DNA from 2 places in the Streptomyces sp. NPDC087901 genome. Region 2 is predicted to be linked to the other one. Evidence: riboswitches for the same ligand, from Rfam matches in the RefSeq annotation. Region 2 holds a riboswitch; the other holds the start of a gene.
The links. Region 2 has a riboswitch for S-adenosylmethionine ahead of ACIOEW_RS08095 (hypothetical protein). Riboswitches for the same ligand answer to the same signal wherever they lie in the genome.

Region 1 (4,197 bases), on a different contig from region 2:
CAGCAGCCGGAAGTAGTCGACGGGCGCCCACGGGGTGTGCGAGAAGTGGCCGATCCGCAGGTCGGGGCGGAGCTCGCGGAGCATGCCGGGCACCAGCGCCAGGTGGTAGTCCTGCACGAGGACCGCCGCGCCCTGGCCCGCCTCCTCGGCGAGCGCCTCGGCGAAGGCCCGGTTGTACGTCTCGAAGGAGGCCCACTGCCGGCGGAACTCCGCGTCGAAGACGGGTTCGACGGGGGTCTGGTAGAGCAGGTGGTGCACGAACCAGAGCACCGAGTTGGCGATGCCGTTGTACGCGTCGGCGTGCACGTCCGCGTCGATGTCGAGCATCCGGACACCCGGTTCGCCGACCCCGCGCCGCACCGCCTCCCGGTCGCCGTCCCCGAGGGCGGCGCAGACCCACATCTTGTCGTCCACGGCGCTCAGGCCGGAGACGAGTCCGCCGCCGCCGCGCCGGGAGTCGAGGGTGCCGTCCTCGCGCAGCGCGTACGAGACCGGGCCGCGATTGGACGCGACGAGTACCTGGGCAGCGGGCTGGGGGGCGTGCTCGGAGACCATGGGCGGAATCTAGCCCGATCACGAACCGCCCAAACGTACGAAGTCAGGCCACGTCACGCCGCACGGCGTGAAACGTACTCCTCGATCTCGCGCATCGGCGGCCGCTCCTCGGTGTCCACCGGATAGGTGTGCGGGACGAAACCGTGCTCGCCGCGCTCGAACTGGGTCAGCGACGGGCGGACCAGATGCCCTCGTGAGAGGCGGAGTTGGGCGGTGCGGTAGATGGCTGCGGCCATCCGGCCGAGCGCCTGGCCGTCCTGGTGGCGGTGCTTCCTGACGCCCACGTCGACCTGGGCGAGTGCGTCCAGGCCGACCGTGTGCAGGGCGTCGACGAGCAGGCCCAGCTCCACTCCGTAACCGACCGGGAACGGCAGCCGCTCCAGCAGCGAGCGGCGCACGGCGTACTCGCCGCCGAGCGGCTGGACGAAACCGGCCAGCTGCGGCCAGTGCAGATTGAGCAGCGGGCGTGCCACCATTTCGGTGACCCGGCCGCCCTGGCCCGTGGTGTCGCCGAACGGGCGGTCGTACATCGCCTTGACGAACTGCACCGAGGGGTCGGTCAGCAGCGGGCCGACGATGCCGGAGACGAAGTCCGCGGAGAAGTCCTTCAGGTCCGCGTCGATGAAGCAGACGATGTCCCCGCCGGTCACCAGGAGTGACCGCCACAGCACCTCGCCCTTGCCGGGGACGGCCGGTATGCGGGGCAGGATCGCGTCCCGGTGGACGACCCGGGCACCCGCCCTGCGGGCGACCTCGGTGGTGGCGTCCGTCGAGCCGGAATCGATCACCACGAGCTCGTCGACCAGCTGGACCTTCTCCATGAGCTCGCGCCGGATCGTCGTGACGATGTCCCCGACCGTCCCCGCCTCGTTCAGCGCGGGCAGCACCACACTCACGCTCGGTGCGTTTGCGCCGTTTCCGGCCTCCAGCAGACGGTCCAGCGGACGGTCGGCGGCTGACCAGGAACGCCTGGTCAGCCAGCGTTCGACCTCTTCCAGCACGGTCGATACTCCCTGTATGTGATCCATCTCGCGGTTCGGACGACTATCTCAACAGTCCGGTGCTTCGGTTACAGTCTTGAACAACGCAGATGGCCGTCGCATGCCGGGGTCCGTCCGCCGATAAACGCCTGGATCCATGGTCCAGTGCCACAGCGCTCATCCAGAGGGACTGAGGGAACGGCCCGTTGAAGTCCCGGCAACCCTCCCGCCGACCGCGAGGTCAGGTGGGGAAGGTGCCAATTCCGTCTCGTGACGAAATGCGTCGCGAGGAAGATGAGGAAAGGACCTCGCCATCATGGCTGTTGAGACTGTTGCAGCAAACACCGAATCTTCCGTGGACCTCGGTCCCGCCGCGGCGCTTTCCTGCCGCGAATGCGGAGAGCGATTCGCACTCGGCCCCCTTTTCGCCTGCGCGTCCTGTTTCGGGCCGCTCGAAGTGGCGTACGACCTGCCGAGCGGCTCCCCGGACGAGCTGAAGAAGCGCATCGAGGCCGGACCGAACAACATCTGGCGTTACGCGCCGCTGCTGCCGGTCCCCTCCGACGTCGCGGACAAGCCCAACATCAACCCCGGCTTCACCAAGCTGGTCAAGGCCGACAACCTCGCCCGCGAGCTGGGCGTCACCGGCGGTCTGTACGTCAAGGACGACTCCGGCAACCCGACGCACTCCTTCAAGGACCGCGTCGTCGCGATCGCCGTCGAGGCCGCCCGCGCCTTCGGGTTCACCACCCTCTCCTGCTCCTCCACCGGCAACCTCGCCGGCGCCGTGGGCGCCGCCGCCGCCCGCGCCGGTCTGCGCTCGTGCGTGTTCATCCCGCACGACCTGGAGCAGGGCAAGGTCGTCATGGCCGCGGTGTACGGCGGTGAGCTGGTCGGCATCGAGGGCAACTACGACGACGTCAACCGCTTCTGCTCCGAGCTCATCGGCGACCCGCTCGGCGAGGGCTGGGGCTTCGTCAACGTCAACCTGCGCCCGTACTACGGCGAGGGCTCCAAGACCCTCGCCTACGAGATCTGCGAGCAGCTCGGCTGGCAGCTGCCCGACCAGATCGTCATCCCGATCGCGTCCGGCTCGCAGCTCACGAAGATCGACAAGGGCCTCCAGGAGCTGATCAAGCTCGGCCTGGTCGAGGACAAGCCGTACAAGATCTTCGGCGCCCAGGCCGAGGGCTGCTCCCCGGTCTCCGCGGCCTTCAAGGCCGGTCACGACGTGGTGCGGCCGCAGAAGCCGAACACGATCGCCAAGTCCCTGGCGATCGGCAACCCGGCCGACGGCCCGTACGTCCTGGATATCGCCCGCCGCACCGGTGGCGCGGTCGAGGACGTCAACGACGAGCAGGTCGTCGACGCGATCAAGCTGCTGGCCCGCACCGAGGGCATCTTCGCCGAGACGGCCGGCGGGGTGACGGTCGGCGTGACGCAGAAGCTGATCGAGGCCGGTCTGCTGGACCCGGCGCTCACCACTGTCATCCTGAACACCGGTGACGGCCTCAAGACGCTGGACGCGGTGGCCGCCACCTCGCAGGCGAGCGCCACGATCCGCCCGAGTCTGGAAGCCTTCCGCGCCGCCGGACTCGCCACCAGCTGAGAACCCGGCGCCCCGGCCCCTGCCGGGCACCGGCTTCCGACCACTCGAGACTCAGGAAGGGCACCCACCATGAGCGTCAAGGTCCGTATCCCCACCATCCTCCGCACCTACACGGGCGGCCAGGCCGAGGTCCCGGCCGAGGGCGCGACCCTTTCCCAGGTCATCGAGTCCCTGGAGAAGGACCACCCGGGCATCGCCGCCCGCGTCCTGGACGACCAGGGCAAGCTGCGCCGCTTCGTGAACGTGTACGTCAACGACGACGACGTGCGCTTCGAGGGCGGCCTGGACGCGGTCACCCCGGACGGTGCCGGTATCTCGATCATCCCGGCCGTCGCCGGCGGCTGCTGAGCCCCCGGGCCTCGCCGGCCCGACTTCACCGCGTTACCGGAATTGCCCCCTCTGCGAGAGAAGCGGAGGGGGCAATTCTGCATGGTTGAGCGCGGTACAGTGAGGGAAGCCCCCTCCGCTGCCCGTGCCGCCCGCATATGAGAATGCGCCTGGCCGCGACAAGATGCAGCCAAAGTACGTGAGCCCCTTGCGCCATAAGTCGCCTTTGCCTGGCCTGACTTGCCCTGGAATCTCATGAATCCCACACATTCGGGCGATCGGTGCTGCTCAGATTTCTCGTCCGATTGACCTGTTGCAGAGGGCAGTTGGGCAGATACATTCGGCCGCGGTCGACGCGTTCCGGCGCACACACCCTCTCCTGTCGGAGGGTGAGTTCTGACCCGGGCCCGCGAAGTGCGGTCCCGTGCAAGGGCCAGTAATAGGGGAGTTAGGCATGGCTCAGGGCACCGTCAAGTGGTTCAACGCGGAGAAGGGGTACGGCTTCATCGCGGTCGACGGTGGTGCGGATGTTTTCGTCCACTACAGCGCGATCCAGATGGACGGGTACCGCACCCTCGAAGAGGGTCAGCGAGTTGAATTCGAAATCTCGCAGGGCCAGAAGGGGCCGCAGGCGGACATGGTCAAGCTCGCCGTCGGCTGAGCCCGGCCTGTCACCACGCAGTCGGCCAACGACACTACTCACGCACGGAGGGCCCGTACCCCTGG
Region 2 (4,197 bases):
GCCTTGATCCGCTGTCCGCCGAGCTGGGTGTCCCGTACGGCCCAGCGTCCGGCGAGGATCTGGGTGGGCGTGTCCTCCCAGAGCACCTCGTTCATGGCCTCGCCGATGCTGCGCCGGCCGCGGGCCATGGAGTCGGCGAACTCGTCCTCGGTGAGCATCAGCCGAAGGGAGTTGCTGATCCAGTCGGCGGTGGTGAGGTGCCCGGCGGCCGTGATGGCCATCAGGTCGAGCATGTACTCCTCGTCGGTGAAAGCCTCGGGAAAGGCGAGCATGCGCGAGGTCACGTCGTCCCCGGGCGCGGCCCGCTTCGCGGCCACCAGCCTGGCCATGTGTTCCCCGAACCGCAGATGGGCGCTCTGCGCGTCCGGGCCGCCGTCGGCAAGGTCCTTCAGCACCCGGGCGATGTCGGCGCCTTCGGCGTCGGGGAACCCGACCAGCCGGGCGAGGACGAGGACGGGAAGGGGATCGCAGAAGTCAGCGACAAGGTCGGCCGTACCGCGGCTGCACACGTCGTCGATGAGCCGGTCGGCCAACTGCTCGCAGTGGCTGCGGATCTGATGGGGGTCCGCGCCTTCCAGGGCCGGCCCGACCATGCGGGCGTGCCGCTGGTGCTCCTCCCCCGCGCTGAAGTAGATGGACGGCAGGGGACGCCCCACCATCGGCAACAGGGGCCAGTCGTCGGGGATGTGGGGCCATTGGTTCCAGAGGCCGACATCACGCGGGAACAGCGCGCCGTCGCTGGTGACTTGATGGAGTTCGCGGTACCCGATGACCAGCCAGGCGGGGAACCCGCCCGGCAGCTCCACGGGGACGACAGGCCCGTGATCACGCCGCATGGCGCGGTAGGCGGCCTGGGGTTCGGTCTGGAAGCCCGGCCCGCCGAGCGGCACGGCCCCGGCGTGAGCCGGACAGCCGGGAGGCGGTGGAGGAGTGGACGGCGCGGGCTCGGTGGATGAAGGGCGCGTCATGAGTCCTGACTCCTGTGGCGACAGCTGCAAGCGTCACGATCATGCGATCAACGCACGTTCACTATAAGGATTTTATGTGACGCCGGAACGGTCGAGGGCGATCAATTCCGCACCTCGAACAGAACAACAGGACGACATCTCGGCACAATTGATAAGCATCACGATGTACCGCACCGGGCGGAGCCGACCTCGCAGAGGGCCCCGCCCTGGAGCCCGACATTGACCAGCCCGGCACCTCTCTCGTCCCCGAGTCCGCCGCCGCCTTCACCCTCCACGAGCTTCAGCGCATGCCAGCGCTCCAGCCAGTACACACGCCCGCGGTGACCGGCGAGCGTTTCCCGCAGCGAGAGTGGAGCGTGCGTCCAGACCACGGGGAGCTCACCCGAGTAGTCGAAGGCGGGACGCAGTTCGACCCATCCGTCGTCGCGGACGTCACCGGAGGTGAGCAGGATCTCGACGGCCCGGCCCGGCTCCTGCCGGCACTTCTTGGCATGGATCCAGTGCACACGGTGCCCCGCGGCGTAGCGGGTGCAGTCGTCGCTCCGCACGGAGTCGTTCTGGGTGAGATGACGCAACATGGTGAGGTTCGCCTTCCGGGGTGAGGACCCCGAGTGCCCTGCACCGCGGTCCGCTGTTCCCCGTACCCTGCGTACGGGGCAGGTCGTCACCCGGAGCACCCGCAGCGGAGCGGGGTGCCGTCCAGCAAGCCGGGGCTGTGCACTGGAACTCATGACCCGTCCAAGACTCTAACCCACGCACTCGGCAGGGCCCGACGGGTGGCCAGGAGCGCGGGGCGCCCGGCCCGACGGGTGGTCAGGAGCGCCGGGCGCCCGGCCACGGGCGCCGCCCACCCCCGAACCACCCGCCGGGCCGGGGACCACTCACCCGGTGACGAGACCCGGGTCGCTCGAACCGGGCCGGCCCGTCTCGACGTGCCCGGCGAAGCGCCGCAGGAACGTGGCGTCCACATCGGAGACGACGGTGACGTCGTACCAGCTCTTGCTTCCCCGCAGGTCAAGCGCGTGCTTCACAGTCGCGCCCGCACGGACCTCGAAGGTCTGCACCCCTCCCCCGTACCCGACGGCACTGCGAACGGTCAGACGCACAGTCGCGGAACCGCCATTGACGAAGGTCAGTTCGAGCCCACCGGTGGCGGCATCATGACGAGTCGTCACCTCCGGCCCCGCCACCTTCCCGGCCGCCCGGAAGGTGCGCAGGAATCCGTTGGGGCCGTGGACGGTGAGGTCGGTCACTCCCTTGGAGTAGGCGGTGTTCCAGCTGTCCGAGAGGGACTTTCCGGCCTCGGTGGTGTAGGTCCAGGGCCCGTCGGTGCGGTTCGCGGAAGTCACGAGGAACTGCGCCCCTGCGGCGGCGCCGCCACTGAAGGTGAGGCGGTACTTGCCGGTGGCCGTATCGGCGGCACCGTCCACGAAGGGCGCGTAGCGCAGCGGCCGGGTGGGCCGGGCCCCCTTCTCCTGCTTGGGCACGCTGCCGGTGGCGGGCGGCGCGGGGACGTAGTCGGGGTGCCGGAGGCGGTCCGGAGGCTCATAGGCATCCGTCGACGGCAGCGAGACGTCCGAGGTGTCCGAACGGCGGAAGTCGAAGGCCGAGGTGAGATCACCGCAGACGGCGCGCCGCCAGGGCGAGATGTTGGGCTCGCGCACACCGAAGCGCTGCTCGATGAACCGGATGACGGAGGTGTGGTCGAAGACCTCGGAACACGCGAACCCGCCGGTGCTCCAAGGGGAAACGACCATCATGGGCACCCGCTGGCCGAGCCCGTACGGACCGGCTGCGTACCGGATGTCGCCGGGGAAGTAGTCGGCGGAGGTGTCCACGGTGGACAGGCCCTGCGAGGCCCCCGACGGCACGAAGGGCGGCACGATGTGATCGAAGAAGCCGTCGTTCTCGTCGTAGGTGATGAAGAGGGCCGTCCGGCCCCAGACCTCGGGGTCGGCGGTCAGTGCGTCCAGGACCTGCGAGATGTACCAGGCACCGTAATTCGCGGGCCAGTTGGGATGCTCGCTGTACGCCTCCGGGGCAACGATCCAGGACACCTTCGGCAGCGTCCCGGCCCGGACATCGGCCTTCAGGTCATCGAGGAGCCCGCCACCGTTCTTGATGTCGGTCCCGGTACGCGCCTTGTCGTACAGCGGATCGCCGGGCTCGGCCTCGCGGTAACTGTTGAAGTAGAGGAGCGAGTTGTCGCCGTACGTACCTCGATAGGCATCGTTGATCCACCCCCAGGACCCTGCCGCGTCGAGCCCGTCACCGATGTCCTGGTACACCTTCCACGACACCCCGGCCTGCTCCAGCCGCTCGGGGTAGGTGGTCCAGCCGTACCCCGCCTCGTCGTTGCCGAGCACGGGACCGCCGCCGGACCCGTCGTTCCCCGTATGTCCGCTCCACAGGTAGTAGCGGTTCGGGTCGGTCGACCCGATGAACGAGCAGTGGTACGCGTCGCAGACGGTGAACGCGTCGGCGAGGGCGTAGTGGAACGGTATGTCCTCACGTGTGAGGTGGGCCATCGTCGTAGCCGTCTTGGCCGGCACCCACTGGTCGTACGCACCCTTGTTGAACGCCCGGTGCCCGCCCGCCCAGTCGTGGTTCAGGTCCCGGAGGAACTGCATCCCGAGCTTGTCGGCGGGCGGCCGGAACGGCAGCACCTCCTTGCCGAGGAGGTCCTTCTGATGCCAGACCGGCTTCCCGCTGGGCAGGGTGACCGGCCGCGGGTCACCGAAGCCGCGGACGCCGTTCATGGTGCCGAAGTAGTGGTCGAAGGAACGGTTCTCCTGCATCAGGACGACGATGTGCTCGACGTCCTGAAGGGAGCCTGTACGACCCCGCGCGGGAAGAGATGCGGCGCGGGCGATGCTGCTCGACAACGCGGTGTAGGCGGCCGTGCCTCCGGCGAGTTGCAGGAGGCGGCGACGGTTGAGTTCTGCCATGGGTGGGGGCCTCTGCAGGGTGAGGGGATGTGGGGGCGAAAGCGACTGGAGTGTTCCAGAATCGACCGCCCCTACGGAAGACCCGTGCGGTGTGCACGTGATGGCTATCGACCGAACAGTCGGCAACGGAACGGCCCACGATCCTGCCCTTACACTCGATCGTGATGGGCCGCCCGCCCCGCACACCCGTGGCCGGCCACCGCCCCCTACGCCTTCACTCCCACGCCTCCGAACGCATCCACATCGGCCGCCACCGTCGCGCCGTCGGCATCGGGATGCCA

Region 1: another riboswitch for S-adenosylmethionine. It lies ahead of thrC (threonine synthase); the one in region 2 lies ahead of ACIOEW_RS08095 (hypothetical protein).

Annotation. Positions count from the first base shown of each region.
Region 1 covers NZ_JBIUUC010000017.1:173,023-177,219, forward strand. Annotated here, with positions in the region: gene ACIOEW_RS35940 (trehalose-6-phosphate synthase) at 1-555, opposite strand, end outside; gene ACIOEW_RS35945 (glucosyl-3-phosphoglycerate synthase) at 609-1,556, opposite strand; SAM riboswitch class I at 1,710-1,836, shown strand; gene thrC (threonine synthase) at 1,852-3,144, shown strand; gene ACIOEW_RS35955 (MoaD/ThiS family protein) at 3,214-3,492, shown strand; gene ACIOEW_RS35960 (cold-shock protein) at 3,926-4,132, shown strand.
Region 2 covers NZ_JBIUUC010000002.1:590,210-594,406, reverse strand. Annotated here, with positions in the region: gene ACIOEW_RS08100 (cytochrome P450) at 1-968, opposite strand, end outside; gene ACIOEW_RS08095 (hypothetical protein) at 1,127-1,546, opposite strand; SAM riboswitch class IV at 1,594-1,703, opposite strand; gene ACIOEW_RS08090 (phosphocholine-specific phospholipase C) at 1,850-3,916, opposite strand; gene ACIOEW_RS08085 (SAM-dependent methyltransferase) at 4,123-4,197, opposite strand, start outside.